DNA from 3 places in the Chryseobacterium indoltheticum genome. Region 2 is predicted to be linked to each of the others. Evidence: riboswitches for the same ligand, from Rfam matches in the RefSeq annotation. Region 2 holds a riboswitch; each other region holds the start of a gene.

Region 1 (10,893 bases), 640 kb from region 2:
GCTCAAAAGATCTTTTGCTTTTTCAAATGCCTGAATCAGTCTTTCTTTTTTTATAGGTTTCCGCACATAATCTACCACATTCAGATCAAACGCTTCTGCTGCATATTCTTTGTAGGCGGTTGTAAATATGATTTTTTTGGAATCTGAAATCAGTTCTGCCACTTGCAAACCGGTCATTCCCGGCATTTCGATGTCTAAAATACAAAGGTTGCAATCTATATTTTTTATTTCGTTGAGAAAGATTTTTGGGTCGTTAAAAGCTTTTACAACTTCTACATTTTCAATCTGTTCACATAAAAGTTTAAGGTAGCTTATTGCCAACAATTCATCATCAAGAATAACGCATTTTATCATAGAACTCGCCTAAATTGATTGTTAATTCTGCAGTGAAGATACCGTTTTTTGAATTCTTTTGAAGCGAATAAAAATTGGTGTAGATCATTTTTAAACGTTGATCCAAAGACTGGCTTCCAAAACCGCTGTGATCTTTATGCAATACATTTTTAAGTGAGGCTTTATTACTTACCTTCATCGAAAAAACGCCACCTTCAAGTTCCAATACAATAGAAATAAAGGAATCCTGAGCCAGAAAATCGGTGTGTTTAAAAGCATTTTCAATTAGATCAACAGTGATCAGCGGAGCAAATATTTTTTCTTCGAAAATAGAATCAGATTTGTCAATTTTAGATTTAATTCTAAAATCAAAAAGCGGATTGACCTTGATTTTATTAATTTCGATAAGGCTTAAAGCGAAGCTCAGTTCCTCTTTTGGACTTACAAATCTGTTATTGCTTTCGTATAAAATATAGTCGAGAACATTGGCCAGTTTGTCTAGCGACATATAGGTTTGATAAGCGTGCGACTGTACAGAATTGAGAATGTTTTTAAATAAATGCGGATTGAGCTTGGTTCCTATATGTTCCAGCTGAAATTCATTTAACTTATGTTCGATGAGTTTATTGCTTTCGGAAAGTTTTTTGTTTTTATTTTTTAGTCGTTCGTTCTGGCTAAAAAGGTAAATACTCACCGTAAGAAAAAAGAAAATAGCAAAAACTCCAAAAAAGATCAGATAATCATGAATCATGTAGTAATTGCCATCCATTTTAAGTAAAATATTTAGATGAAATTTATTGTTTTAAATATTGTGAAGCTTTAAATGCTAATCTTATTGCCACGAATACACGAATAATAATCGATAAGAATTTGTGTATTCGTGGCTAAAGAATATTTTATTTAAGCTTTTTCAAAGAACGCAGAACTGCTTTTTCTTCACATTTCTCGAAAGTGATTTCGTAGACAGGATTTTTCTCAGGAGAAGTGATCACATAATCCGGACACGGTTTCTTCTGAGCATGACTACGGTCAAAATCTATTTTTCCTAAAGTAATAATGCTGTCTTTTAAGAATTTTTCATCAATTTTCAGAGCATTCATTTCATTTTTGAAATTATCTGAATACTCGAAATCTTTTGAAAGAGTTTCTGCAATTACACGGCTGTTTGGCAGATATCCGCTGCAGCTTGCGCCTTTTGCATTAAGGACAAAAAATACGATGATAAGTCCGGGAATAAGCCCGATAAGAAAGAACTTTATTTTCTTCATACGTTGATTTTACTATCTTTTAAAGATCGTATGGGTTTGCTAAAAATTACTGATGAATATATTTTTATCTTTTTTAGACTAAAATAGTAAAAGATTGATGTCGTGATAAGTAAGCCCGAAACGGTCGCAGATAACTTTTTTGGTATGTCTGCCTTTGTACATGTACAAACTTTGCTTCATTTCATTTTTGCGAATCAGCATATTTTCAAAACCGCCTTCCAGATCGTAGTTTAAAATATAAGAAAGGAAGAAATTGGAGATTGCTTTTGTCGTTGTTCTCGGCATTTTTGATGTAAGATTCGGTAATCCGCAGTGAATAACGCCATGTTTGATGATATAAGGATCATCCATCGTGGTAAGCTCGGAAGTTTCGATTGCTTTTCCGTTGTCGATTACAATATCGATGATAACGCTGCCTTTTTTCATGTTCATTACCATGTCTTCGGTAACGATTGGCTGCATATTGAGTCTTGGTAAAGCTCCTATCACAACGTCGGCTCTTCTTAAGCTTTTACTTAATTCTTTAGGATCAATAATTGATGTAGGAACTCTGCTGTCTACTAAAGTATGCAGTCTTCGCAGCTTTGAGAGGCTGTTATCAAAAACTTTTACACTTGCGCCTAATCCGATCGCTGCTTTTGTTGCAAATTCACCAACGATTCCTGCTCCTAAAATCACTACTTCTGTAGGTCTTACTCCGGTGATTCCGCCAAGCATTAACCCGTTTGATAAAGCTAGTAATTCTGAGGCATATAAAATTGAAACTGTTCCTGCAATTTCCCCGACCAATCTTACCAAAGCCAGTTGTTTGTATTCGTCAGCAATAAATTCAAAAGCGATTGCATTGATTTTTTTCTCTGCCAGTTTTAAGAAATAATCTTTATCTCTTAAATTGATCTGAAGTGCAGAAACCAGATAGGTATTGGGTTTGAAATAATCTATTTCCTCTTCTGTAGGAGGGTTTACCTTTAAAACAAGATCTTGGGAAAACGCTTCCTTGGCATCCTGAGTTATTCTTGCTCCCGACTCAGAATATTGTAAATCTGTAAAAAATGAGCCTTGCCCGGCACCGGCTTCAATGATGATTTCGTGACCATGTTCTACCAAAACCTGTACTGCATCGGGCGTTATGCATGTTCTTCTTTCGTTGAGACAGGTTTCTTTAGGAATCCCTATGCTAAACTGTTTCCCTTTTTTGATAACTTCCAACTTCTCTTCCTTCGGAATTAATTCTTCTTCGGAAAAAGGAGTAAAAATATTTGTAGTACTCATTTTTGTTTAATTATGACTTACAGAATTTTTTTTAATACAATCGATTTCTATAAGCAAAGATATAATATTTAATCGAATGTAATTTCTCTGTTTTCTCCTGTATTATTGATGCTCATTGAGTGGTAATTTAATCCGTACAATTCATCTTCATACACTTCTGGCCATTCTATAATACACAAAAAAGCATTGTCGAGATACTCTTCAATACCAATGTCATAAACTTCTTCTATGTTTTTTAAACGATACAGATCAAAATGATAGATTTTTCCTTTTGGTGAATTGTATTCATTAACAATAGAATAGGTAGGGGAGTTTACTTCATCTTTACTGCCCAGATTTTTAATCAGAAATTGAGTAAATGTAGTTTTTCCTGCGCCTAAATTTCCTTTTAAAAGAAGAATATTATGTTTCAACTCCGGTAAAATAGAATCTACGACATTTTGCCAGTCGTTTATATTTTTGATATTAAATTGCATGAAGATTGTTTGCTGCAAAATTATAACAAAGTTGTTATATTTGTGGCTGGAACTTTCCAATTTTCTTTTTTTCATTATGATTTCCAAACAGACGATAGATAAAATATTTTCGACAATCCGCGTAGAAGAGATTGTTGGCGAATATGTGCAATTGAAGAGAGCGGGATCAAATTTTAAAGGTTTAAGTCCGTTTCATGAAGAAAAATCGCCAAGCTTTGTAGTTTCTCCAAGTAAGCAGATTTGGAAAGATTTCTCCACCGGAAAAGGAGGAACAGCGATCTCTTTTTTAATGGAAATCGAAAACTTCACTTATCCTGAAGCCCTTCGTCACGCTGCCAAAAAATACGGAATCGAAATTGAAGAAGACCAGCGAGAGTTTTCTGAAGAAGCAAAAAATGCTCAGTCTGAAAGAGATCTACTTTATAAAATACATGAAGTTGCTAATGATTTTTTTCAAAACATACTTTGGGAAAATGATGAAGGCAGAGCAATCGGGCTTTCGTATTTCAGAGAGCGTGAACTGAAAGATGACATTATTAAAAAATTTCAGCTCGGTTTCTCACCGGAAAAGAAAAATGCTTTTACCGAATTCGCCCTTGAAAAAGGTTATACAAAAGAAGTTTTAGAAAAATCTGGACTTTCGATCTTTCCAGAAAATGCTCCCAACGGAATTGATCGTTTTCGTGAAAGAGTGATGTTTCCGATTCATAGTTTTTCGGGAAGAGTTTTAGGTTTTGGAGCCAGGATTCTTAAAAACAATATAAAAACCGCCAAATATCTCAATTCTCCCGAAACAGAAATTTATCATAAATCAAATGTTCTTTATGGCTTAAATCAAAGCAAGCAGGCGATTTCCAGAAAGAATATATGTCTTTTGGTGGAAGGTTATATGGATGTGATCTCACTTCATATGTCGGGAATTGAAAATGTGGTGGCGAGCTCCGGAACTTCTTTAACGACCGAACAAATTAAGCTTATTAAAAGGCTCACCGAAAATGTGACGATTCTTTTTGATGGCGATAATGCAGGAATTAAAGCGAGTTTCAGAAGTATCGATATGCTTCTTACCGAAGGAATGAACATCAGAGTTTTGCTCTTCCCGGATGGTGACGATCCCGATTCTTTTGCCAGAAAACATCCGCAAGAATATGTTGAAAAATTCATCGAAAATCAGGCGATGGATTTTATTGATTTTAAAGCTGAAATTCTTTTAAAGGAAGTCGGAAACGATCCTATTAAAAAGGCGGAAGCGATTCGGGATATTGTAAAATCTGTCGGATTTGTTCAAAACGCTTTAAAAAGGGAAGTTTATCTGAAAGAAGTTTCCAATAAATTTGGTCTTTCTGAACAGAGTTTGTTTAATGAGCTTGACGTACAGAGGCAAATTACCCAAAACCATAATCAAAATGCTCAGCAGCAAAAGGATAAAGCAGCTCCGGTAAAAATGGAGATTGTTCCTCCGGATGAAGAAAAAGGAGATCCTTATCTGTATGATGTTTTGTTTATGGAAAACAAATTGGTAGATCACATGTTGATGTTTGGCGATGTTGTTTTGAAACGACAAGATGATAATGAAGCTGAATATCAAATTACAGTAATTGAAGAAATTCTGCATCATTTTGAGGAGGAGCAATATCAGTTTCTAGTAAAAGGAAACGAAATTATCATTGATCAGGTAAAAGAAGGGATTCAAAACGACGAGCTTCGTAGCGGAAGTTTTTTTGTCACTTTTATGGATGAGCAGATTACAACAAAAGTGGTTGACGCACTGATTCCTTTAGATGATCTGGAAAATTGGAGCTCAAGAAATATTTTCCCGCCGAATTACGGAGATAAAGTTGCTGAACAGATTAAAGGCGATGTTTTGCTTCATAAATACCGTTACATTGATTATTTAATTAAAGAAACGATTGCTGAACTCGAAAAGTACAGCAGTACCGATGAAGTGAAATACTTTGAACTGATCAAAAAAATAACTTTATTGAAGCAGGCTTCAATGAGATTAAGTGAAATGATTGAGTATTCGCCAATCAAAGGAATTTATGTTGATAGAAAGCGATAGTTAGTTAATGGTTTTTAGTTGTTGGTTGATAGTTTAAAATGTACTTTTTTAAACTAATAATGTCTAATTTTCGTATGAAGTTAATACGATTAAAAATTCACTATTAATTTTTATTATAAAAAAAATCTGCAGCTTTCAAACTAAATACGGCAACCTAAACTGACAAAAAGTCCTATAAAATTTTAGGAATAAAAGTTGTAATTTAAAGTTTAATTAAATTTAAAAATAATACCGATAGAAATATGGACATTAAAAAAGAATTCAGAGATTTCTCTACAAAACACTTGGGAAATAACGGTTTGGTAACCGATCAGTATATGGGAATGTTTAATCCTACCAATCTTACGCCTTACATCATGGAAGAGAGAAGATTAAACGTTGCTCAAATGGACGTTTTCTCTCGTTTGATGATGGATAGAATTATTTTCCTGGGAACAGGAATTGACGATCAGGTTGCAAATATTGTAACGGCTCAGTTGCTATTCTTAGAAAGTGCAGATCCTTCAAAAGATATTCAGATCTACATCAACTCTCCTGGAGGAAGCGTTTATGCAGGTTTAGGAATTTATGACACGATGCAGATTATCAAGCCGGATGTTGCTACAATCTGTACAGGTATTGCCGCTTCAATGGGAGCTGTTTTATTGGTTGCAGGTGAAAAAGGAAAACGTTCTGCTTTGAAACACTCAAGAGTGATGATTCACCAGCCTTCTGGTGGAGCTCAAGGTGTTGCTTCTGACATGGAAATTAACTTAAGAGAGATGTTGAAGCTTAAAAAAGAGCTTTATGACATTATTTCTGAGCATTCCGGACAAACTTACGAGTGGGTTGAGAAAGCTTCAGACAGAGATTACTGGATGACTTCTACCGAAGCAAAAGATTTTGGAATGGTAGATGAAGTTTTACAGAGATCAAAAGAGAAGAAATAATTTTTTCAAATTATGATATAATTTCGGCGCGCCTTTTGGGTGCGCCGAAATTTTTAATATTAAAAATCAAATTATTTTTTGATGATTTTATGTGTCGTTGTCGACTGGTTGGTTTTAATTTCAACCAAATAAACTCCCGATTTCAAACTTTGAATATTAATCTTTTTACTTTGTGTATTCAAAACTTTTTGACCTGAAATAGAGTAGATGTTGATAGTATTGATCTCATCTTTGGTTTCAATAATGATAAAATCACTCGCAGGATTCGGATATATTTTAAAGCTTTGCTTTACAGCATCCGAAACACTCAAATTAACATTTGCTTCTGTTGGCGTAAACGGTCTTCTTGTTCCGAAACTCAATCCAAACCAATCATTATTTGTTAAGGTTATTGTAGAAAGATTAGCATTGGTTTTCCAGTTTGATAAATTGGTTCCTTTGTATAATTTCCAGGTGTTTGTACCGTTTGCTGTTCCTGATAAAGAATTCAATGATAAAGTAGAAACCTGATTTGCAACAGAAGTATAATTAAAGGTGCTGCTTTGAGCATCAATCAACTGTAAAGCCTGTTCTGCGGTAATGGTTCCGTTGTATTGAATTCCAAAAACAAAAGAATTAGCATTTCCGTTAGAATTATCGGTTCCGAAATCGATGACAACTAAACTTTTATTGCTTCCTGTTCCAATCCAGTTGGTGATTTGTGAAGAATTATACCACAACGAACTGTAGGCAGGAATTGGCGTCGCAGGAGCTTCAGCAGTAGGATTACTAAAACCGTAGCTTGCGCCATACCATTCTCCGTTTAAGATTGTTCCGCTGTTCATCCATCCTCCCATAGACCAATTATTTGTATCGCTACCTCCCCATAAACTCCAATAGTCTGGTACAGATTGTGCAACATGATCATTAAATGATACTTTATCAAGAAAGCCGTTATTGAAAGTAAGAATATAATCAAATGCCGGTTCTGCATTTTTTATCATTTGCATCATTTGAGGACCGGTGATATTTTGTCCGGGATTGAATTTTACTCCCCATACATAAGATCTGTCATCAGTTCCGTCTTTAAAATCGGCAACAAAATAAGCGGTTTGAGAGCCTGTTCCCACAAAAAACTTTACATCGTTTGCTGTTAATTGTGCAAAAGATAAAGCAACAATAAAAGTGAATATAAAACTTAATATTTTTTGCATATCAACTATTACTTAATGATTAACTTTTCGCTGAAGTTGATATTTTTATCGGTAACTTTTACAATATAAATACCTTTTGATAATGTGCTAACATTAATTCCTTTTTCAGTGTATTTCTCATTGATAACGATTCTTCCATTGAGATCATAAACCTGCACGTTTCCAGAATTCAGGCCTTGTACAAAGAATCTGTTGCTTGCAGGATTTGGATATACCGTTAATTTTGAAGCTTTACTATTTTCAATTGTAGAAAGGGATGCGCTATTATAAGCAATGATTTGATTAGGTAGAGAAGTTACTGTAAAAGTATTCAGTAAAGTACCTTGTAAATCGTAAGTGTAAATTTTTCCCGGCGCAACATATCCTGAAGGATCGGCTGCATAAATTTTATTATTAATAACATTAAATCCGTACGCAGTACCATAGCTGTTTACGGTAATGGGCGTAACTGCAATAGGCGTGGTATTAATCGACGGTGCATCAATAGGCGTTTTGTAGATGGAAGCTTCATTCATGTAATAAATGTTCGTTCCGTCAGTATCCATATAAGCTGGCTTTACACCTACAGGAAATGTAGTGCTAGAAACCGTAGTTTGATTCGTTGTATTATAAACAGTAAGTGTCCCAAAAGAAGTTTGTGCATAAGGATCTCCCGAACTCATAATATACAAAAGATTGTCTTTTTCAAAAATACTGTTTGGTGAGTCACCTACATTTACCTGTGATTCGACAGTATTGGTTGTCGTGTTGATTACATCCATAAAATGATTGAGACCGTAACCTCCTTTCAGCAAAACATATAGTTTGTTGTTTTTACTAAAAATCTTTTCAGGGCCATTTCCTACAGGAATATTAGCTTGATGAGCGTAAGTGTTTAAATCATAAACCGATACGTAGTTTGTGGGACCATTGTTCCCCCAATTGGTTACATAAAATTTGTTTCCGCTGAATGCGATGTATCTTGGATTATCAAGATTGGTAGAAATAGTTGTAATCAAAGTAAAATCAGATTTATTAATGACTTTGATTTGATTGGAAATGTTCAAAACCACAAAAATCTTATCACCAAAAATTTTAATGTCCTGAGCGGTATCACCCAATGTAGCATTATTGTTTTTAAGTTTAAAATAATTGTTCGTAACAACAGATTGATTGTTGATCAGCGAAATTTCAGCATTATTGCTTCCGGCGCCGCCTTCGTTGAGCACTAAAACTCCTTCAGTTTGAGCATTTGCAAATGAAAATACAAATGCAAGAATAAGAAAATAGATTTTCTTCATGATATAATTAAATTTAAAGTTTTGTTCCCGAAACTTCACTGCAGGAAAAAACAGTCATGAAAAAATATCCGAAGATGTGATCTCATAAACTTTTATTCCCGAAAGTTGAAATTAATCTAAGGCAGGTCTCCTGGCTTGCATCTTATTATAACCTTCCCATTTTATTAACACAAAACAGTGGTTTTTCTTTATAATAAGTTGAATAGCTTACAGTTGCGGGTACAGCTCAAGAATTATTTTACTTCACTTGATTCCCTATTAATGAACGCATGGGTTCAACCTTAAACTTTTGCAAAGATATTATTTAAATTTTGAATAATATTTTAGTAATAATTTAATGATTTTAAAATTATTGTAAATAGTAATGTGATTTTTGATATTTATTTTATTAAATTAATGAAAAAAGACATACCTAATGATATGTCTTTACTTTTTTGATAAGAATTATTTCTTAATTAAAACCTTCAATAATTTTTGAGAAATCTTCAAGTTTCAATGCAGCTCCGCCGATAAGACCGCCGTCGATATCAGGTTGAGAGAAAATTTCTTTAGCATTATCAGGTTTTACAGAACCACCGTAAAGGATAGAAACTTCGTCAGCAACTTCCTTTCCGTATTTTTCTGCAATAATTCCTCTGATGTGAGCATGAATTTCCTGAGCCTGCTGCGGAGTTGCCGTTTCCCCAGTTCCGATTGCCCAAACCGGTTCGTAAGCAATAACCACTTTTTTGATTTCTTCCGCAGAAAGAGTGAAAAGCGCTGTTTCAGTTTGTGTTTTTACAACGTCAAGATGCTGTCCTGCTTTTCTTTGCTCTAAAGTTTCACCATTACAGTAAACAGGAATCAAACCTTTATCTAAAGCTAATTTTACTTTTTTATTGCAGCTTTCGTCGTTCTCACCGTGATATTGTCTTCTTTCAGAATGCCCGATCAAAGAACCTGTCGCATCAATAGACTCCAACATATCTGCAGAAAGCTCGCCTGTATAAGCTCCGCTTTCGTATTCGCTCATATCCTGTGAGAAAACTCCGATTTCGTCCTTTTCAAAGATATCTTTTGCCATCATTAAATATAAAGATGGTGGCGCGATCCAAACTTCACAGTTGGTTGTATTATTAGTTTTATAACTAAGTAATTGAATCATTAATTGTTGAGCATCAATTACATTTTTGTTCATTTTCCAGTTTCCTGCAACTATTTTTCTTCTCATAGATTTATTTTTAGAAGTTGATATCAGAAATTAAATTAATATCTGGTTTCTAACTTTTAGTTTCTTATTTAATATTCCAAAGGTTTTTCAAAATAACATAGAAAGTATGTTCTTCATCGGTTACTTTATCATCAGCTTTAATTAACGTTTTTGCAAATTTGATGAAATTTAAGCGTTCTTTTTCTGTAGAATCATCTAAAAAGCAACGACCGTGAAATTCAAAATGAGCCTTCCATTCTTCTGGTTTAAGTAATGCAATAGTTTCCAGTTCGTCATCTAAATTGATCTTAAATGGAAATTCGTCAGCAAGATATTGCTGCACCAACATTCCTTCTTCCGGAGCAAATTCTCCGTCTACAGATGAAAGAATCATCAGTAAATGGTAACCTGCAATAGATTTATTTGATTTTTGCATTTTTATAAGTTTAAAGTTTAATGTTCAGTGTTTAATATTTTCAAAGTTAGTAATTGACAATTCACCATTCACCATTCACCATTATTGACAGCTTTAGTCAACATAATATTTTGCAGGTTGTTTGTCTACAATTTTTCCTTTTTCTAAAACCAGAACAAAAGGATTACTTCTTGCAATTGTTTTGATTGCAGTGCCGTCCATCATTGCATTTTTAATGGTTTTAAAAGTATTTTGGTCAGTAGAAACGCCGTAAATCACAGCTCCTTTTTGAGCATTTACTTTTGCTTCTACTTTTTTAATCAGTTCTGAAGAAACCTCTTTTGGATGATACGCAAAAACTAAAATTGCTTTTGGAGCATTGATGATTTCATCGGTCAAATCAATTCCCGTAGGATCTTCAATTTTAAATTTCACTATTTCAGATTTGTAGCCTTCTTTAACGAGTTTAGATTCAT
Region 2 (10,893 bases):
CTGTGAAACCGGAAATATTTGTGGTCTTTTGGGAAGAAATGGTTCCGGAAAATCAACTTTATTTCAAATTATTTTTGGAACGATAAAAGGTGATACTCAATATATAAAATTCAACGATATAATTTTACAAAATCAGCCCGACAGGAAAAATAGAATTGCTTATTTACCTCAACATCCATTTTTACCGAAGAATATAAAGATCAAAAACCTTATTGATTTGTTTTGTGCTAAAGAAAATAATGCGAAAATTTTTCAATCAAAATTCATTCAACCATTTTTAAATGAAACCCCAAATACACTTTCCGGAGGAGAGCTTAGAATTGTTGAAGTTTTGTTGATTATTTATTCCAAAGCTGAATTCATTTTACTGGATGAACCTTTTCACAGCCTTTCGCCAAAAACAGTAACCGAAATAAAAACAATTATCAAACAACAAACTGACAAAGGTTTTATCATTTCAGATCATCAATATCATGACGTTTTAGATATTTCAGACAATATTTTTCTTCTTTCGGATACTCATTTAAAGCCAATCAAAGATTTAACAGAATTGAAAAGGTTTAATTATCTTCCTACAACTATTTAATTTATATCTTTGAACTATAAATATTCTTTTCATCATGACTTTCATCCACAAAGCAATCTATTTATCGGTATTTTGTATTTTCTCTTTTAGTTTGGTTAATGCTCAGAATAAAGTTCCTTTTGGCGTGGTAAAAGCCGAGGAAGGCTATGCAATGGTGCGTGTACACAAAGAAGATTACCGTAAAATTGTTGATAAAATCAGAATGAAAAAAGGAGACGTTTTTGTGTATGTAAAACCCGCTCCCGGAGAAACTGAATGGATATGGATAAAATATCCTGAAAAAGAAGAGCTCCCAAAGCCTTTCGTACGATACGACAGTCTTAATAAAGAAGGAATGGTGAACAAAAGCCGTATTGCATTTATCGATCAGCTTCCGAAGTTCACTCCGGTATTATCTAAAAACGGTAGATCGATCACTTTTACAGACAACAATAATCAGAAAATACCAACCGCTCAGCGAACGAAAGTGGTGATTGACATTTATCCTTCAAGCGCAAAATTCAAAAAACAGGAAAAGGATGCGGAAGGAAATATCGTTAAAATCGACAAACAAAAAACCTGGGGACTCGGAAAAGAGCTTCCTGAAGATTTAAAGGAAATAAAATCAGTTCGTGTACAGCAGCCCGGAAGAGGCTCTGTTTTCGTAAGAGAAGCGATTAAAAATATGTTTAATCCAACGATGGATTTTGACAATATGGGTGTAACTTCAATCGATGATGATCATATTTTTCTTTATATGATTAATGGTTCGGGAGAGCACAGATACACGACTTTCTGGACCATTAAGGAAGGAAAAGCGATCAGCCAGATTATTTATAGCAACCCTGAATAATTTTTACAAATATTCTTTTTATTATTCTTATTTTTGCAACCGAAAAGTCATTAGCTTTTGGCGTACCGCTTTATGCTACTATTTTTCGAGAAACTGGTTCTGTTTAACCGCAGATTAAAAGGGAATCGTGTGAAAATCACGAACTGTCGCGCAACTGTAAGTAACCGAAGTCTTTATAAAAAGCCACTGTGCAAAGCATGGGAAGGAATAAAGATGTTACAAGTCAGGAGACCTGCCTATTTCTTTAGACAAAAACTTTCGCGATTTGAAGTTTATTGATCTTATGGCTTTTTCAGGAATTTCATGTTCCTGAATAATTCTGTTGGTTTCAATATTATTTCATTTTCGCTTTAATTTATAATGAAATATGACTACAGAAGAAAGAATTCAATCATCGGAAACCCGAATTTTTAAAGCCGTTTTCCCTAATACTACCAATCATTACGATACCCTTTTTGGAGGAACAGCCATGCAATTGATGGATGAAGTTGCCTTTATTACCGCAACAAGATTTGCCAGAAAACGAGTGGTAACCGTAAGCAGCGATAAAATTGATTTTAAAAAACCAATTCCTGCAGGTACGATTGTGGAATTAATCGGAAAAGTTTCGCATGTTGGAAAAACCAGTATGAAAGTGAATGTTGAGATCTACACCGAGCAAATGTATTCTTACGAAAGAGAAAAGGCAATTGTAGGAGATTTTACTTTTGTAGCGATTGACGAATTTAAGAAACCAATTCAAATACTATAAATAGAGGTTTCGGCAACCTTCGGTTGCCGAAATCAATTGAAATTCAATGTTTTTTTTCAGAGTTTCGGCGGGCCAAAAGCCCGCCGAAACTCTGAAAAATTGTAAAAACAACCAATTTATTCCTCTAAAATTTCCAAACGGATGTCTATAGGAATGGTCGTGATAATCAATATATGATTTTCTTCATCTCTTACTTCAACATCAGCATTAGAAAAGCTTCCGTCAGAATTTTTTTTCTTAACTATAATATCTTTAGCACTGAGAAATTTCTTAGGAACGATAAGCGTATAATTGTTTTCACTTTGATGGTATTGTAATTCTTCTCTGCTGTAATCTTTTGTTTGCATGACATTTTTTGTAAATTAAAAACAATCTGCAGACCAAAATTCAAAAGTTCTTTTAATTTTAATAATATGTTTTGTTACTTTATTACTTTTTCAGATTCTAGATTAAGATTCATTAGGTAATGAAAAGCCTCCCCCATTTCATCAGAAGCTCTGCTGATTGCATTTTCAAGCATTTTTCTGATTTGCAACTCTGTTACTTTAGCTTCCGTCCAGCTTTTCCCTGAAGTATGAGAATTTAGAATGAAAGGCATAATTCTGTCGATTGCGCATGCAAAAATAGCATCGGGAGTTTGCTCTTCTTCAAATTCAAGCCATAGGTTGAAGAATTCTGAGCGAATTGGTTCATCTAAGATTCCAAAAATATTCTGAGCGGATTGTTTTTCTCTTTCAAATTTGCCAACCATTGCCGCTTCATCAAAAAGAAAAGTATCGCCTGCTTCAATTTCAACCAAATCATGAATGGAAAGCATTCTGATGACTCTCAACAAATCGATATCGGCTCTGTTTTTGGCGTACGGAAAAAGAATTTGAGCCAGAATAATAATCTGCCACGAATGTTCTGCTGTGTTTTCTCTTCTGGAATCATCTGCATTATAATTTCTTCTCTGCACATTTTTCAGTGCATCTACTGCGAGAATAAAATCAATTTCTTTCTGTATTTTCATTTATTTCTTCTTTAAAATATCGTTCTCTGGGATAGATTGTTGTTTTTGCAAACCACTTGTAATCTATAAATTCTCTTTTTACGGTTTTTACTTTTTCAGGATCTCTTGTATCTTCTTCAAATTCTAATACCTTCAATATTCCCCTTTCGGGAACGAACAGATATTCTGATGTAAGATTCCAGCAACATCCGTTTTTTTGATAGGCTACAATTCTTTTATGTTCTTGATCTATTTTAAATATTCCGGAATTTGAATGCACCAAATTCGTCAACTCATCACTCAAAACAAACCGTTGTGTAGAAGTATTATTCAAATATACCTCATAAAAAGGACTTTCATGATTACTGTTTCCGTTTCTAATGGCAACATCTTCAGTTGCGTCAAAATTGAAATCATCAAAAACAACTGAATTTTTCAATGAATCAAAAACAGGTTTGCTGCTTTCATTTAAATCTAAATAAAAATCGTCCGAAAATAAAGTCTGATATTTCCTGGAAATACCTTTATCATAAAGATCTACAGTAGCCTTCCCGTTGCATTTATTCTCATTACAGGTTTCAATAGTAACGATGACATTAAAGCTTTTGGAAACATCTCTCAACTCAAAAATATTTTGCGCACTACAAAGTCCTCCTAAAAGAACATATGTCATTAGAAATTTGCTGTAATTCATGGTAATAGTTTTTATAATTTTTCAAAAGAAAAGCTGAAAAATCTACAACAAATATAAAAATTTAAGCTCAAAAAATCAGTTTATTTCTACTATTTAATAATAATACCTAATTGCTAATTAAAATTATTTAATTGATTATCAATACTTTAATTTATTTTTAAAAATAATTTCACTACTTTGTATTGCATATTACCATTTTAATTACATATCTTTGTAATGTAAAATCGGAATAGGTTCATCTAGCTAGGAACCGAAATCTGAAAATTATATAACTCAATAACAAAAACCTATTAAAGATGAATACCGAAAATACCAAAGCGCAAATGCGAAAAGGGATTCTGGAATTCTGTATTTTGAGCCTTATCAATAATCGCGAAATGTACGTTTCTGATTTGATAGACGAGCTGAAAAAAGGAAAACTGGATGTCGTGGAAGGAACCCTCTATCCTCTTTTAACCCGATTGAAAAATGGAGAGTTTCTCTCTTACAGATGGGAAGAATCTACAGGAGGACCTCCCAGAAAATATTACCAAATTACAGAAAAAGGCAAAACGTTTTTATCTGAACTTCAAATAACCTGGAAAGAATTAACAGATTCTGTAAACCAAATTACCCAAAAACTTTAAAAACAAAAGCTATGAACAAGACACTCTCAATAGGACTCGCAGGTTTTTCTTTTACCATAGAAGAACACGCATACATAAAGCTTAGCGATTATCTGAATGCTCTTAGAAGCGCTTTGGATATTTCTGAAGCTGATGAGGTAATTCACGATATAGAAATAAGAATGGTTGAAATCTTCAGAGATTCTTTAGGAAAACGTGAAGTAATCAACGACGGTGATGTAGAAAGGGTAATTGCACAGATTGGTACACCAGAAAAGATCGAAGAGCAGGAAGAAGCTTATTATTCTGAAAAAAATACAAACTCAAATAAAAACAATTCTACAGGAACAACCTATACAGATAAAAGACAATTGTTCCGTGATCCTGAAAATCAGAAAATTGCAGGGGTTTGTGCTGGTTTAGCAGCATATTCCGGAATGGAAATTTCTTGGATGAGATTGATCTGGGTGGGTGCATTTTTATTCTTATGGGTTGCACCGGGATCATCTTTTCTTGTAATTATTCTGTATTTTATTCTTTGGGCTGTTTTACCAAAAGCTGAATCTGCTTCAGATTTTCTAAAAATGAAGGGAAAGCCTTTAAATTTTGATAATCTAAAAGAAGAATCAAGCAAAATTGTACAGTTTGCCAACGAAACAAGTACAAGAGCGGGTGAAATTTTCATCGAAAACAAACCGTACATCAACAATGCAGGAAACGGAATCTGGAATGTTTTCAAATATATAATCGGTGCATTTTTCGCCTTCATGGCAATAAGCAGCATCATCGGTGTATTTGTAGTATTCGGTTTATTTGGAATTGATTCTAATTTTCCAGGAGCGAATGAAATGAAATTCCTTTTTGATGATGATGGCCTTTACAATGTTTTGGCAGCATTAATTATCATTGGATCTTTGATACCGGCTATACTTTTCAGCCTTTTGAGCATTAAAATCTTCTCACCAAAAACTAAGTTGAGAAATATCGGTTGGGTTTTAGGAGTATTATTTTTAGCAGTAATAGGCTTAGGAACATTCTTCGGAGTGAGTATGGCAAAAAGAGAAATGCTTTTTAAAGGTCATAAAGAAGATACTGAAGAAATTGCAATCAACACAACATCAGACAGTCTTTATGTAGATGTAAAACAAATTTCTATTCCCCAGAACTTTACGGGATATGATGACGACATCTATTCAGATAAAAAATCGGTGTACAACAAAGATTACATTTATGTAGAAGTGACAAGAAAGGAAAATGTAAAAACACCTTACCTGATCATCAAAAAAGAGGCAAAAGGATATAATATACCATTGAATGTAAATGTTCCTGTAGAAATTTCCGGTAATAAAGTATTACTTCCGAATTTTATTAAATACCCGTATGACCACAGATTCAGAGATTATCACATTGATTATGAACTGGTAATTCCTCAAAATATGATTGTAATTCCTGTAAAAGATCACGGGATAGATTTCAAAGGAGACCTGGATAATAACGGTATTAATGATAACGAAGAATCTGATGACAATGAAGAAGGGAACATAAGCATTGAAAAAAACAAAATTTCAATCAACGGTTCTACCATCGAATACAATTCGGATGATAAAGACAGCGTAATCATCAACGGAGTAAAAGTTGCCGAAAGAGATGCCAAGAAAAAGATAGACTCTATCAAAAACATCATCAAGCAACAAGAAACCGAGATAAAAAATATCAAAATAAAAGACGGCGATAAAGAAATTTCTATTAAAACTAAATAAGTAACCTCTGAGAGTGTTAGAAGGTGTGGATGAAAGACAACCGTTTGAAATTCACACTCTTCTTCTCTCAAAAATTTACAAAAAATTTCAATAGAAAGTGTTTTATCTCAAAAAAAGCTTTATATTTGTATATCCAGATTCTATAAAAACAAACACGAAAAAAATTTAAGCCATGGTACAAGTAGTTTTAGAAATTGCAGTAAAAATCGCAGATTTAATCAGCAGTTTATTTTAAGAGCGACAATATTTCAATATATTTGTAAAGTATAACCAAAGTTTGGTTATACTTTTTTGTTTTAAATATAAAATTACATGAAAAAGCTAATAGGTAGTCTAATGCTAAAAATTCTGGGTTGGAAAGTCGTTCTGCAGGGCGATGTAAGCAATCTAGACCGTTGCATTCTTGTTGTTGCACCACACACCCATAATATGGAATATCTATTGGGAAACTTAGCCTACTGGAAATTAGGAAAAAAACTTAAAATTATCATTAAAGACGCTCATACTAAAGCCTGGTACGGTTCAGTAGTAAGAGGTTTAGGTGGAATCGGTATCGACAGAAGTCAGAAAAACGATCTTATTAATTTTGTGGCTAATGAGTTCAAAAAAGATGATTTCAGCTTAGTGATTACACCGGAAGGTACAAGAAGCTGGGTTCCGAAATGGAGAAAAGGTTTTTACCACATGGCTTTAGCAGCAAAAGTTCCTATTGTTTTGGCAGCGGGTGATTTTAAAAGAAATATTGTTTACTTAGGTTATCAAATTCCTTACGAGAGATTGGAAACGGCAAGTTTTGCTGAAGTAATGAAGGAAATTCAGGATTATTATATTAAAAATGATATCGGTCCAAAAATTCCGGCAAACTGGAATCCGAATATTATGGGAAATGACGTTGAAGAAGTTAGGAGTTAGGAGTTAGGAGTTAGGAGTTAGGAGTTAGGAGCAAAATTACTTTTTACTTTTTACTTTTTACTTTTTACTTTTTACTTTAAAAAATTACTTATTACACATAAAAATATGTACACAAAAGATAAAACGAAAGAAGAAATATTAGAATTCATCAATAACTGGGGTGAAGAAACTTTTGCGAAAACGATTGGTATTCATTTTATCGATATTGATATTGAAAACGAAACGCTGACTGCAACAATGCCTGTTACACCAAACATCCATCAACCTTTCGGAATTATGCATGGTGGAGCGAGCTGTGTTTTAGCGGAAACAATGGGTTCTAGTCTTTCTAATATTTTTATTGACGGAAGCAAATATTTTGGGGTGGGAACCAACATTAATTCCAATCACTTAAGAAGCAAAAAAGATGGTATTGTGACTGCTGTAGCAAGATTTATCAGAAAAGGAAAAACGATGCACGTTTCCGAGATTGAAATTCGTGATGAAAAAGGTCAATTGATTAATCATACAACGATGACGAATACGATTATCAACCGATAAGAAATTTATTTTAAATAAAATTTAAAGGCTCAAATTTTTGAGTCTTTTTTACTATGTTACAACAAAATTTTTAGATTTTCATTTATTATGTGATTGAAAAACATAAATTTACACAGTATGAAAAAACATTTAATTATTCTGTTATATTCCGTATTATTCATTGTAACTTCATGTCGTAATGATGATGAAAACATTGAGAATAAAAATCAAATTAACTTTCAATTGATTGGAAAAGGAAATTTGATAGGAAATTATGTTAATCCTCAAAACACTATTATTACAAACTCTATACAATGGAATAATTTTCTTAATCAAATAGACAGCACAACTTATCAAACTTCTGCTAGTTTTATCACAACTTATATTGATTTTAACGAATTTATAGTTATCGTTGTAGTAGATGAAACGTATCCAAGCGGTGGACACTCAATCGAGATTACAAAAATAGAAGAATACCCTAAGTATATTACTATCAATGTAGAAAAATCATTAAAGGGGAACGTCACATCTTTTATCACTCAGCCTTATCATATTGTGAAAATTCCTAAAACCGCTAAATCTTTAATATTTAATTAAAGCCTCCTGCAACCTTTTTATTTTTTCTCATCTTATATAAAGAAACCCTTAAATTTATATATCATGAAAAAACATTTACTCCTTTTACTATGTTCCATCTTTTTTGTTACGATTTCCTGTCGTAATAATCATGATGATGAACCATTGGAGAATAAAAACCAAATTAATTTTCAGTTGATTGGAAAAGGAAATTTGACGGGAAATTACGCTGCCCAACAAAATACAGTGATTACAAACACAACACAATGGAATAACTTTCTAAGTCAAATAGACGGTCAAAACAATCATCCTTCGGCAGGTTTTACAGAAACAAATATCGATTTTAATCAGTTTATGGTAATTGTTGTTATTGATGCAGTTTATCCAAACGGTGGACATTCCGTTGATATTATAACCGTTGAAGAAAATCCGCAAAATATTGAGATTGATGTTGAAAAATTACTTCAGGGAAACGTAACAACAGTTGTCACCCAACCTTATCACATTGTGAAAATACCTAAAATTTTAAAACCTGTGATATTTAGTTAAAATCTACTGCAACCTTTTTACATTTCCACATCTTATAAGAAAAGAATGACCATGAGAAATTTAATTTTACCATTTATTTTATTCCTGACGTTTGTATTTTCTTGCCGGGAAAACGATATGGATGAAGGGCTTGAGAAAAATATTAATTCAGTAAATTTATATATTGCTGGAGCAGAAAATAATGAAGCTTGCTATTGGAAAAATGGTCAAAAAGTTATTTTACAAAATGGCAGCGGATTGTATGCCCATCAAATAATTGCCGAAAACAATAACATTTATGTGTTCGGATCAATGACGAGTGAATACACTTTAAATTTACCATCAAAACACCATTACTTATGGAAAAATGGCATTAGGTACAATTTGGATGAATACTTAGAAGATGTTCCCAATCCAGGTCCAAACAGTAATTTTGGAATAAATTCTAAAATGATAGTGGAGAATGGCAATATATATTTCTCAGGTTATATTACAATTTATAATTCTTCTTCTACACTTTCTACAACAAGTTATTATTCTTGGAAAAATGGTATCAAAACTCTTATTTCAAATGATAATAATATAACTGTTCCTACATCTTATGATTTAATAAATAATGAAATTTACTTTAGCATTAGAAAAAACTATCAATATAATCCTCTTACGTGGGAAACAGGTTTTTTTAAAAACAATGTATATTTATCTATAGATAATAATTCTGATATTAAAAGCTATCATTCAGACAATACAGGAATATATGCTTTAATTAAAAATGTATTTACTAATCAACAATATCTAAAAAATATACATACAAATACGATTTTACAATTACCCACAAATCCTCCAGGGGAAATATTGAATGTTATTTGGGAAGGCAATGACAAGTATTATATAGGAACTAATTTTTATTATAAAAATAATACTTTAGTACAAATAAATGATCCCAATGGCTATAACAGAATTGGCAAATTCCATGTCAAGAACCAACAAATTTACATGATCAGATATAAAGAGGTAATAAATTTTGGAGATTTAGCTAAAGTTTTTATTAACAATATCGAGGTTCAAAACCAACCAATAACTCCAATTTCAGCTTCGGATGTAGAAGATCTTTTATCAATTTATGTTGATTGATTTGATATGCAAAAACTCAACTGGCAAACAATCTATCTCAACTATTCCCCAAAACTTTTGGGGATTTGTCGCAGATATATCACCGATCTTCAGAATGCGGAAGATATTGTGCAGGACAGTTTTATGACAGCGATTCAGAAAAATCATCAGTTAAAAGACGAGAAGGCAATTTTTGGTTGGCTGAAAAAAATTGTTGTCAATAACGCATTACAGTTCATCAGAAAAACCAATAAAGACACCTTTATCACCACCGAACCATCAGAAATCCCAGATACATTGACCGAAATGACAACATCTGTAACCGACGAAAAAAAACACATTTTAGCATATGATTTTACGAGAGAAGAACTGTTGAAATCTATTGACAGTTTACCTTCACACCACAAATCGGTTTTCAATTTATATTATATCGAAAACTATTCTCACGCAGAAATTTCAAGTCTATTGGAAATTCCAGTCAATACATCAAAATCTCATTTGATGAGAGCTAAAAAATCGATTCAAAGCTATTTAATTACACATTTTGTCAACAATGAAACTCCGAAAAATAAAACGGCTCAGCTTTTAGTTTTTCTTGGATTTGGTGGCTTGTTGTGGGCTCAAAATTTTCAAAGTAAATTTTCGGATTTTGTTATTTCACCATCGAAAAATTTTGAAATTCCTTCTGATATTAATTCAAATACTATTTCGTTTTCATCAACCCAAAATTTTTGGAAAGAGAAAGCAATTATCGGAACTACTTTCTTCATTATTATCGTTGGTTCAATTTTATTTTTTAGTCCTAAAAATTCTTTAAGCAAAACATTTAATTCAAATATTACTAATTTTAAACCCGTTGAAAATGTTGTAACAATTGATCAAAGCAATGCAAATATTTCAAAAGAATTATCTTCAAATAAAGGTTTAGAAAATGTAAAACCGGTGCAAAACTCAGATGTAGAAATCAACAAAGATTTAAAGCAAGAAAATCATTCCATTAAAACAAAAAACTTAGTATATTCAAAG
Region 3 (10,893 bases), 2.0 Mb from region 2:
TTCAAATTAATCTTTTTTCATTTCATCGATTTTATTCTGAAGCTCGGTTATTTTATCTTTTAGAAATCTAATTTCGTTTTTATTAGAGTTTACGTTACTTTTAAGAATAGCTTTTTTTGCTCTTTCGTTGTGATCTTCATCGTCTTCTTCTTCATTGATCTCTTCAATATCTTCCTGAATATCTTCAATATCTTCGCTGATCTCTTCAAGATCTTCACTAATCTCTTCAAGGTCTTCGCTGATTTCCTCAATATCTTCCTGAATATCTTCTATATCTTCACTAATTTCCTCAATATCTTCCTGAATGTCCTCAATTTTTTCATGGCTTTTATTCACAGACATCTGAATAAGGATGGAAAGATAAATAGCTTCAAGTGAAAGTACTGTCGTTAAAACAAGCAACATTTTATCTACATCTACAATACCAAAAACAGGCAGTAGAAATGAAGTAATAAAAAGTAATGTATGGATGATAAGAGAAGGTATAGAACCAATCCAGGAGGTGATTCCGTCTGCCATTCTCTCAAGAAATTCTATTTTTTCGTGTGGTGTTTTCATCATTTCTGTTTTAAAGTAATTCTTTCGTTACGCCCAATCCAAACAAAGCAAAGTCATATTTTGCGGGATCATTTTCATCAAATTTTCTAATGATTAAATCTAATTCTTCAACGGTTTTCCAGTCATTTTGTGTTCTCAAAATAAGACCCAATTTTCTAGATATATTTCCGGTATGAACATCCAAAGGAATTGATAAAAATTTTTGATCAATATTGTTCCAGATTCCAAAATCTACGCCACGATTATCTTTTCTTATCATCCATCGCAAAAACATAATAATCCTTTTTGAAGATGAGTTTTTGTATGGCGAACTTACATGCTTATGCGTTCTGTGTTTTTCAATTCCTAAAAAAGTTTGCCTAAATCTTTCAATAGAATGCTGAAAATTATTTTCATTTTCGTTGATTAGAAATAAATTTTCAAGACTTTCGTTTTCCTTATAAATTTTGTTGAATTGTTTAATAAAATACGCAAAATCTTCTCCGTTAAAAGTTCTGTGAATACTTTTGTCTTTAATGCTGTTTAAATCCTTTTCAGAAAAATTCATTACAAAATCATAAGGAGAATTTCCCATAATATCAAGCATCTTTTCAGCCGATTTAATAATAGACTTTCTGTTTCCCCAGGAAATTGTTGCCGCCAAAAAACCGGCAATTTCAATATCCTGTTTTAATGAAAAGCGATGCGGAATCTGAACAGGATCATCCTGAATGAATTCAAGATTATTGTAAACATCCGCTTTTTCGTCTAAAAAATCTTTTAATTCCGAAAAATTCATACAATTTTAAAATTTAACGCATTCCAAAGCTTTTGAAAGATAAGAATTCGGAAAAACGGTTCTTGCCTCATCCGTAAAAACGGTTAAATCACCATAACGGTTAGAAAAATGTCCTAAAATTAATTTTTCAACTTCGGCTTTCTTTGCAATTGTTGCTGCTTCTAAAGCGGTTGTATGACCTGTGTAATCTGCCATTTCTTTAAGATCATGCAAAAATGTAGACTCGTGGTATAAAACCGTTACATTTTTTATAATCGGAATAACAGATTCCAAATATCTTGTATCACTACAAAATGCATAAGAAACAGACGGAGCCGGAGTTGTTGTAAGAATTTCATTTTTAAGAACATACCCGTCACTCAGCACAAAATCTTTGCCTGCTTTTAAATTATGATAGTCACACGTTTCGATCTCAGCATATTTTGAGACTTCTTCCATATTAATATGACGCTCTTTTGGCTTCTCTTTAAACAGATATCCATTACAGTAAATTCTGTGATCCAAAGGAATAGTAAATACTTCTACCCTGTTATCTTCATAGATTTTTTCTGAATAATCTTTATCTAATTCATGGTATACAACCTCAAAACCTCGATGCGTTTCGGTAATGGAAAAAATAGTTTCCAGCATCTTTTTTATTCCTTTCGGACCATAAACATGCAAAGGAGTATCTCTTCCCAAAAGTCGGAAAGAAGCTATTAAACCCGGTAAACCAAAACAGTGATCGCCATGAAGATGCGATATAAAAATATGATTGATTTTTGAAAATCTTGCCTTTGCTTTTCTCAGCTGCACCTGTGTTCCTTCGCCGCAATCAATCAGGAAACATCTTTCTTCCATTTCCAGAAGTTGAGCTGTAGGTGAAGTATTAATCGTGGGTATTGCCGAATTAAAGCCTAATATCGTTAAATAAGTACTCAAATCAATAGTTTATTAAAGCAAATGTACAACAAATGGTTGAGGTTGAAAATGAGGCTGAAGTTGAGTTTACGTTTTAAACTCTATTTAAAATAAGAAAAAAGTTCTTTAAAAACACAAAGTTTTTGCAACCTTAACCTTAACCTTAACCTACTTTTTCAAGAAATCAAGAAACAAATCTAATGCCTGTTTTCTGTGGCTGATTTTATTTTTATCTTCAGGATTCATCTCTGCGAAAGTTATTTCATGACCTTCGGGAACAAAAATAGGATCATAACCAAAACCTTGGTGCCCTTTATTTTCTTTGAGTAAATTCCCGTGAGCTCTTCCGTCAAAATATTGAGCACCGTTTTCGTCATAATAACATAATACGGTGATGAAATAAGCTTTTCTGTTTTCAATATTTTCCATTTCGCTCAACACCTTTTCAATATTTTTAGCAAAATCATGATCTCCGGCATATCTTGCCGAAAAAATACCGGGTCTTCCATCTAAAGATTCCACCACCAAACCGCTGTCGTCTCCCAAGCTTGGAATGCCTGTTTTTTCGAAACAGTATTTAGCCTTAATTAAAGCATTGGCATTGAAAGAGTCTCCATCTTCAACGATTTCGTCATGAATATCGTAATCGGTTAGGCTTTTTACGGTAAATTCATTTCCTAAAATCTGTTGAATTTCTTCTTTTTTATGAAGATTGTGTGTGGCAACTAATATTTCCATTTTTATTATTATATGTTTATTTAAACACAAATATTATTCATATAATACCACAAAATGATTGTTCAGTTTATATGATTTGTGTTTTAAATTGAATTTAAATTTCAGAATAACGCACTTTATTTCTAAATGTAAACAGGTAGAAAAATACAGAAAACACTACAATTCCGATCACCAGAATCATCCATTCCTGAATTTCAAAAGCTTCTGCAAAACTTTCTTTTTGAGTATAAAATATCAGGATCGCCGAGCAAAGATTATTAAAACCATGCAATAGCATTGGCAAAAGCAGCGATTTTGTTTTATAATAAACCAATCCTAAAACAGTTCCCAGCAAAGTTGCGCCTACAAACTGCCACGGATTCGCATGTATCAAACCAAAAAGAAGACTTGCAAAAAGTATCGCTTTCCAGGGTTTCACTCCTTTATTGATCATTCCTTTCTGGACAATTCCGCGGAAAACAATTTCTTCAAAAATAGGCGCCATAATCACCGCAGTAATGACCATCACGACAGGATCATCGGTAAGACCCGCCATCAGATTTTCAAAAAATTCGTAAAAATCTCCGAAAAAAGGTCCGGTTGTAGGAATTTGCGAAGTGATAAATTCTCCGATAAACATCATTCCGATCATCATCGGAAAAATAAGAAGATAGGTAGAAAAATTGGTAGGTGAAAAATTGAAATTCAATTTCTTACCTGTTTTCTGACGTACTATTAAAAAATCAAAAGCCCAAATCATCAGGCAAAAAACAACAGCATTGGCAAGCATCATAAACCAAGGCTTCTGCATAAAATCTACCTCAAAAATAAATTTCCCTGCAAGGCCTATGAAGCCAACCGAAAGACTTCCAAAAATATATCCTGCAAAAAGGATGAGACCTCCCATCCAGTCAAAAATATAGTTTGGATATTTTGAGTTTTCCATGTACTGATGATTTTTTTAAGAGAAACAAAGATAATTGAAATTATATGAAATGAAAACCTATATTCAACTTCTGACATCTGTAAAGTATGACAAATCTTATCTTTTTTTAATCTTAATCCTGAAGCTAAAAAATATTTACGAAGTATCTTTGCAGATTAATTTTTTATCTCATGGAAAGTTCAATAAACCAACCAAAAAATATCAACCTCCAACTCATTTCTTATGTATCTTTTACTTTTGTAGGATATTTCATCATCGGTCTATCGCTTTCGGTTTTACCGATTTTCATCAGCAAAAGTTTAGGTTACAGTCTTTTAATTGCAGGGATGGTAATTAGCTTACAATATATTTCCACCTTTTTTCTGAGAGCATATTCCGGGAAAGTTATTGACGGAAAAGGTCCTAAACCAGCCGTTTTATTCAGCATGCTTAGTTTTTCACTAACAGGGATTTTTCTAATTTTCGCTTATTATTTTAAATTTTCTCCGATTTTAAGCCTTGGTTTTCTGATTATTACCCGTCTGTTAACAGGTTGTGCCGAAGGAATGGTCGGAGCAAGCCCGATTAACTGGGCAATTATGGCTTTAGGTGAAAAACATACCGCAAAAATCATTTCTTATAATGGTGTTGCGTGCTACGGAGCTTTAGCAATCGGAGCTTCTTTAGGAATTGTAATCGAACACGCATACAGTCTTTACGGTATTGGAATTCTTTCTATTATTTTAGGAATAATCGGATTTTTCTTTGCTAAAACCAAAGAAAATAAGACCAACACGAATCCAAAAGAAAATCAGTCTTTTTGGAAAGTTCTGGGAAAAGTAGCTCCTTTTGGAGTTTGTCTGGCTTTGGGAGGAATTGGTTTTGCAAGCATTTCTACATTTATAACGTTATATTACAATTATTTTCATTGGAATAATGGTGCTTTGTGTTTAAGTGTTTTCGGAGGATTATTTGTTGCTGGAAGATTGGTTTTCAGCAATGTCATCAATAATTATGGTGGAATAAAAGTTGCCATTGCCTGTCTTTTTGTAGAAACCATCGGGCTTTTAATTATTGCATTTGCTACCAACGCTCAAATGGCATTGGTTGGCGCTGGTGTTACAGGATTAGGTTTTTCTTTAATTTTTCCTGCGCTTGGTGTTGTTGCCATAAAGAGTGTTTCGCCATCAAGTCAGGGTTCTGCTTTGGCTGGTTATGGGCTTTTTATTGATATTTCTTTGGGCGTTGCAGGTCCGATAATCGGAAGTGTTGCCGATTTTTTCGGAATGCAGTTTATCTTTCCGTTCAGTGCAGCAATGGTTTTTATAGGATTGGGGCTGGCTTATTTTCTGAAGAAAAAATCAAACTTAAAGAAACTGAATGAGGCTTAAATTAAAAGACTTCATGTAATAAATTTAAACATTTAATTCAAACAAAAAAGGTTGCAAAAAAAATTGCAACCTTTATATTTTTAAACAAGACTTATTATTGTCCCATCAAATCTCTGATACGTTCCTGCATCAATTCTTGATCTGAAAGTGCATCCCATCCGAAAACAGCAATCATCACAATATTTAAAACAAGATAAAGTGCGCTTAAGATCAAACCAATAATACACAGGATTCTTCCGGTGTTAAGGTTATTGTAATCAGAATATAATGTCGGATTACTTTGGTACAACGCATTGTCTTTTTTGTACAATACAAGCCCGATGATCCCGGCAATTAATCCCAAGACACCGTAACAACAGCATCCAACGATAGAGACAATTCCTAAAACAAGTACTGCAGTAGCATTAGGTAGTTTTTGTTGATTCATAATTTGTTTTTTTAATGTTTAGTTTAAATGAATAATAAAATGTTTATAAAAGTAAGAAAAAACCATGATCAGTGAATTAATTATTGCTAAAAAAATCAAAATCTGTCCGTAATTTCTTTTTTTGTCGATAAAATTGATTCCTACAAAGCAGAAAAACAGCAACAATGTATAAACTGCCGGAAACATTTGAAAAGCTTCTGAAAACTTTCCCTGAAAAACCATCAAAATTGCCCGTTGTGATCCGCACCCGAAACATTCAATTCCCAAAAACTTTTTGCTGGGACACGGAAGCATAAAGTCTTCTATACGCATTGTTGTCTTTTAAATTTGATCCTAAAATTAAGAAGAAATTTTCGCTCTAAGGTATTGATGTGGAAAAAAAGATTCTTCATTCATTTCAAATGAGCCCTGAACTGCCAAATAAGGATTTCGCAAAATCTCTCTCGCTACAAATATAAGATCGGCTTCATTATTTTGTAAAATCTCTTCTGCCTGTTCGGTTTTTGTTATCAGACCAACCGCTCCTGTTTTCACATTCGCCTGATTTTTCACAGCAGAAGAAAACGGAACCTGGTAACCGTCAAAAACTGAGATTTTTGCTCCATGAATATTTCCGCCGCTTGATACATCAACCAAATCAACATTGTGATCTTTTAAAATTTTTGCCAACTCTACACTGTCATCAATATCCCAACCGTTTTCAGCATATTCCGTTCCTGAAATTCTTACAAATAACGCTACGTATTCATTAAGCTCTTCGTTGACGGCATCTACAATTTCCAGTAAAAATCTGATTCTTTTTTCAAAGCTTCCGCCATATTCATCAGTTCTTACATTAGAAAGTGGTGATAAAAACTGATGAATCAGGTAACCGTGTGCACCGTGAATTTCAACGACATCAAAACCTGCATTTACTGCTCTTTTTGCTGCATTCTTAAAATTCTGAACCTGTTCCTTTATTTCATCAACCGTCAAAACGTGCGGAATTCTTTCTGTCGGATGATACGGAATTGCACTTGGAGCAACTGTTTCCCAGCCTTCCTGCAAAGAGATTTGTTTATTTTCCCACGTAGAACCTTTTCTTCCGGCATGTGCAATCTGAATTCCTATTTTGCTGTCTGAATTCTTATGTACAAATTCTACAATTTTCTGGAGTTCAGCAGCCTGTTCGTCATTCCAGATTCCCATGCAGTGATTGGTAATTCTGCCTTTGGATTCTACGCCACTCGCTTCCACCACAAGAAGTCCCGTTCCACCTTGAGCACGGCTTCCGTAATGTACAAAATGAAAGTCGTTGGCAACACCGTTTTCGCAAGAGTACATACACATCGGAGACATTACCCAACGGTTTTTAAGCTCTACATTTCTAAATTTTATTGGAGAATATAACATCGAATTTAATTTTTCTAAAAGTTAAAATTACAAATTTAGTATCGTAACAAAGATGTTGCCAGCTTCCTTAAAAAGGGTTACATTTACCGCCCTTTTTAAGGAAATAAAATGAAAAAAGATATAAAGATCGGTTTCGAGCATTTTACAAGCAAAAATGAACTGACAGAAATAGAAAAAAGCCTTTTTGAAAAAGCAATTCAGGCCAGAGAAAATGCGTATGCTCCCTATTCCAACTTTTTTGTAGGATGCGCAGTTTTATTGGAAAATGGTGAAATTTATACTGGAAACAACCAGGAAAACGCTGCTTTTCCTTCCGGGCTTTGTGCAGAAAGAACGGCTCTCTTTTGGATCGGAGCTAACTTTCCGGATCAAAAGATTAAAAAAATATTTATCGTGGGCGGACCAAAAGAATTTTCAGAGAAAAACCCACCAATTCCTCCATGTGGAGCTTGCCGACAAAGTATTATAGAATACGAGACAAAGCAAAACGAAAATATTGAGCTTTATTTTTCCAATTTAAATGATGAGGTGATCAAAGTAACCTCTATAAAAGATTTGCTTCCTTTTTATTTTGACGGAACATTTTTGTAAGGTTTGTCACACAAATTAATACCGCAGATTTGTGTTTAATAAAATTTAATCTTTCTTTTCAAAAAAACTATATTTGCAAAAATTTTGGTTTCCAAGAGATTGGAACTAAGAGGGAATTGGGTGAAAATCCCAAGCTGTCCCCGCAACTGTAAATCGCACTATGATTTTCTACAAAAAAACCACTGCCAAAACGGGAAGGTGTAGCAAAGCGAAAGTCAGGAGACCTGCCGAAATTTAACATTAATAATAGAATTGCTTTCGGAGGAAAGGCAGCGTATGACATGATTTTAAAAAGAGCATTAACCCTACTTTCTGTGTCTTCTTGCCTGACGATTTATTATAGTCAGGAAAAAGATATTGACACCGTATTTGTATTCGACAATCAGATGAAAAAAGTAAAACTTTTTCATTCTTTAACTACTTTATCTGCTGCAGATATTCAAAAAAACTCTTCGAATCTTTCTGAGGTTTTACGATTTCAGTCGCCTGTTTATATTAAAGAAAATGGTCGTGGAGCAGTTTCTTCACCTTCATTTCGAGGAACAACGGCTCAACAAACAGCTTTTGTATGGAACGGAATCAACATCAATTCTCAGTTTTTGGGACAAGGTGATATCAACAATATTGCCCTTTTCGGATACGATCAAATGGAAATAAAATCAGGTGGCGGAAGTGTAATTTACGGAAGCGGTGCCATTGGCGGAAGTATTCATCTGAATAACGATCTGAGTTTCAATAAAGGTTTTAATGGATTGTTTAATTCTGAAATTGCATCTTTCGGAACTTATAATAATTTTGCAAAGGCTGCTTTCAGCAATGATAAATTCAGTTTTAAAGTTTCAGGAAATTATCTGATCAGCCAAAATGATTATAAAGTTCCTGAGGAAAATTACATCAACAGAAATGGGAAATTCTACAACTCAACTTTAAATATCGGTACTTCTTATAAAATTGCAAGCAACCAAACTATTTCCTGGCAAAGTCATTTTTATGATGCAACCCAAAACTATCCTATTTTTACAGAAAACGGAAACAAGAGTAAATATGAATCGCAAACGGTAAGAAGTTTACTTTCCTGGGATATCAATAATTCTAAAATTTCAAACAGCTTAAAGGCAGCTTATACGGAAGATAATTTTCAATATTTCGGAAATTATAATGACTCTTACACAAGTGGCGGAATTAATAAAAATTATATTCTTAAAAACGACTTCAACTATTTTATTGATCCCAAATGGAATATCAATTTAATTGGAGAATTTCAGCAAAACCAGGGAGAAGGTTTGGGAACTTCAGGAATTACCGGCAAAGTAAAAAGAAATGTAGGATCTGCCGCAGGTCTATTGAGATACTTTGCAACACCTAATCTTCGGTTTGAAGCAGGAATTAAGCAAGATTTTGTTGAAGATATCAAGTCGCCTCTTCTCTACTCTTTCTCAGGAAAATGGAAAGCCAATAATTGGTACAGTCTGAATTTGAATTTCTCTAAAAACTTCAGATTCCCTTCCTTTAACGACTTGTATTGGACTCCCGGCGGAAACCAGGATCTGCAACCTGAAACATCAATTCAGACCGATATGAACCATGAGTTTAAAGTTGGAGATTTTAAGCTGACTTTGAGCCCTTATTATATGCGAATCACAGATATGATTCGTTGGCTGGATACCGGTTTGGGATACTATTCGCCATTCAACACTAACAAAGTAGAATCTTATGGTTTAGAATCACAACTTAGTTATCAAAAGTTGTTTAATGAAGATCATTCAGTAAAGCTTGTAGCGGGCTATACTTATGCGAAATCTATTAACTTGGAAACTCAGAAGCAGCTTACTTATGTTCCGCTTCATAAGTTTTCATCAAATGTAGATTATCAGTATAAATTTCTACGTGTTTACGCACAGGGAATGTTTAACGGTTTAACCTATACAACGTCTGATGAAAGCAAAAAATATGCGATCTACCCGTATTTTGTGATGAATGCAGGTCTTTCAGCAACATTTATGAAAAACTATACTTTAGGGATAAAGGTGAACAATATTACAGATACTGTCTACGAAACAATGGCGTATTATCCTTTACCTAAAAGAAATTACAGTATAAACGCAACAATAAATTTTTAAATCAATTATATTATGAAATTAAACAGACTATTACAGTTTATTTTTGGATTCGTCCTGTTATTTTCGATTTCGTGTACATCAGAATACGAAGAGACAATTCCGGAAATCACTTATCAAAACGGACTTCTTATTACCAATGAAGGTAATTTTGGGTCACCAAATGCAGATGTTACTTTTATTACAAAAGATTTAAGCTTAATGCAGAATGACATCTACAAAGCAAACAACAATAAAGAAAACCTTGGTGATGTACTTCAGACAATGATTTTAAACGGAGATAAAGCATATCTTTTGCTTAATAACTCAAACAAAATTCAGATTGTAGACCGCTATTCATTTAAAAAAGCAGGAGAAATCACAGCTCAGTTAAACAATCCTCGTTATATGGCGATTGCAAATGGAAATCTTTACGTTTCAAATGATAAATACGGCGGAGCAAAATTTGTAAATGTTTATAAATTGTCTGATAATTCTTTTGTAAAGAAAATCGATTTCGCATCTACAAGCACCGTTGAGAGAGTAGTTGAAGCAGGAGGAAATATTTTTGTGCAAAATGCTTCGTACGGTTTTGGGAATACCATCACAAAAATCAACACGACCACTAATGCAATCGAAGGAACACCGACACCGATGCCAAACGGAGATATCACCAAAACAATTACGTACAACAGCAATGTGTATGTAATTGCTCAGGGAACTGCTGATTCTTATATTTATCAGATCAACCCAGCGGGAAGTATTGTAAAAACAACCACTCTTACAGGAATTGCTAATGGTACTAACCTTCAGATTGATGGTGGTAGATTTTACTTCACTTCAAGCAATAAAGTTTATTCTATGGATATGAATGCTACGGCTGCACCTACCAATCCTATTATTACTGCGGTTGATGGTGGAGCAAACTTTACTCTTTACGGATTCAGCGTTATTGACGGAAGAATCTTCACTTCTGATGTAAAAGGATTTACTCAGCCAAGTGAAATCACCGTGTACACAACCGGAGGAACTGTTATCAGTAAGTTCACAGCAGGAATGGGAGCTACATCGGTTTATAAAAACTAATTTCTCATTTTGAAAAATAAAAATGCGGTTTC

What was found. A riboswitch is a leader RNA that binds a small molecule or an ion and turns the genes downstream of it on or off. The one in region 2 is predicted to bind cobalamin.
Region 1: it holds a riboswitch for cobalamin, as region 2 does, so the genes downstream of both, EG358_RS09395 (YncE family protein) here and EG358_RS06320 (acyl-CoA thioesterase) in region 2, are expected to answer to the same signal.
Region 3: it holds a riboswitch for cobalamin, as region 2 does, so the genes downstream of both, EG358_RS15415 (TonB-dependent receptor plug domain-containing protein) here and EG358_RS06320 (acyl-CoA thioesterase) in region 2, are expected to answer to the same signal.

Annotation. Positions count from the first base shown of each region.
Region 1 covers NZ_CP033929.1:1,992,591-2,003,483, forward strand. The annotation lists gene EG358_RS09355 (LytR/AlgR family response regulator transcription factor) at 1-354, opposite strand, end outside; gene EG358_RS09360 (histidine kinase) at 332-1,102, opposite strand; gene EG358_RS09365 (hypothetical protein) at 1,230-1,601, opposite strand; gene EG358_RS09370 (alanine dehydrogenase) at 1,680-2,873, opposite strand; gene tsaE (tRNA (adenosine(37)-N6)-threonylcarbamoyltransferase complex ATPase subunit type 1 TsaE) at 2,942-3,349, opposite strand; gene dnaG (DNA primase) at 3,426-5,411, shown strand; gene clpP (ATP-dependent Clp endopeptidase proteolytic subunit ClpP) at 5,654-6,340, shown strand; gene EG358_RS09390 (T9SS type A sorting domain-containing protein) at 6,412-7,533, opposite strand; gene EG358_RS09395 (YncE family protein) at 7,542-8,813, opposite strand; cobalamin riboswitch at 8,917-9,112, opposite strand; gene tpiA (triose-phosphate isomerase) at 9,265-10,023, opposite strand; gene EG358_RS09405 (hypothetical protein) at 10,088-10,438, opposite strand; gene EG358_RS09410 (BT_3928 family protein) at 10,532-10,893, opposite strand, start outside.
Region 2 covers NZ_CP033929.1:1,349,841-1,360,733, reverse strand. The annotation lists gene EG358_RS06330 (ATP-binding cassette domain-containing protein) at 1-586, shown strand, start outside; gene EG358_RS06325 (hypothetical protein) at 621-1,418, shown strand; cobalamin riboswitch at 1,496-1,672, shown strand; gene EG358_RS06320 (acyl-CoA thioesterase) at 1,786-2,169, shown strand; gene EG358_RS06315 (hypothetical protein) at 2,286-2,516, opposite strand; gene EG358_RS06310 (HD domain-containing protein) at 2,591-3,181, opposite strand; gene EG358_RS06305 (XAC2610-related protein) at 3,159-3,854, opposite strand; gene EG358_RS06300 (PadR family transcriptional regulator) at 4,151-4,480, shown strand; gene EG358_RS06295 (PspC domain-containing protein) at 4,492-6,219, shown strand; gene EG358_RS06290 (1-acyl-sn-glycerol-3-phosphate acyltransferase) at 6,532-7,131, shown strand; gene EG358_RS06285 (PaaI family thioesterase) at 7,237-7,671, shown strand; gene EG358_RS06280 (protease complex subunit PrcB family protein) at 7,789-8,247, shown strand; gene EG358_RS06275 (protease complex subunit PrcB family protein) at 8,311-8,775, shown strand; gene EG358_RS06270 (hypothetical protein) at 8,827-9,888, shown strand; gene EG358_RS06265 (RNA polymerase sigma factor) at 9,895-10,893, shown strand, end outside.
Region 3 covers NZ_CP033929.1:3,324,903-3,335,795, forward strand. The annotation lists gene EG358_RS15365 (coiled-coil domain-containing protein) at 7-561, opposite strand; gene EG358_RS15370 (TIGR02757 family protein) at 569-1,336, opposite strand; gene EG358_RS15375 (ribonuclease Z) at 1,343-2,257, opposite strand; gene rdgB (RdgB/HAM1 family non-canonical purine NTP pyrophosphatase) at 2,405-2,980, opposite strand; gene EG358_RS15385 (CPBP family intramembrane glutamic endopeptidase) at 3,069-3,899, opposite strand; gene EG358_RS15390 (MFS transporter) at 4,070-5,269, shown strand; gene EG358_RS15395 (CCC motif membrane protein) at 5,364-5,696, opposite strand; gene EG358_RS15400 (DUF2752 domain-containing protein) at 5,715-6,008, opposite strand; gene namA (NADPH dehydrogenase NamA) at 6,036-7,088, opposite strand; gene cdd (cytidine deaminase) at 7,197-7,679, shown strand; cobalamin riboswitch at 7,748-7,925, shown strand; gene EG358_RS15415 (TonB-dependent receptor plug domain-containing protein) at 7,961-9,799, shown strand; gene EG358_RS15420 (DUF5074 domain-containing protein) at 9,812-10,861, shown strand.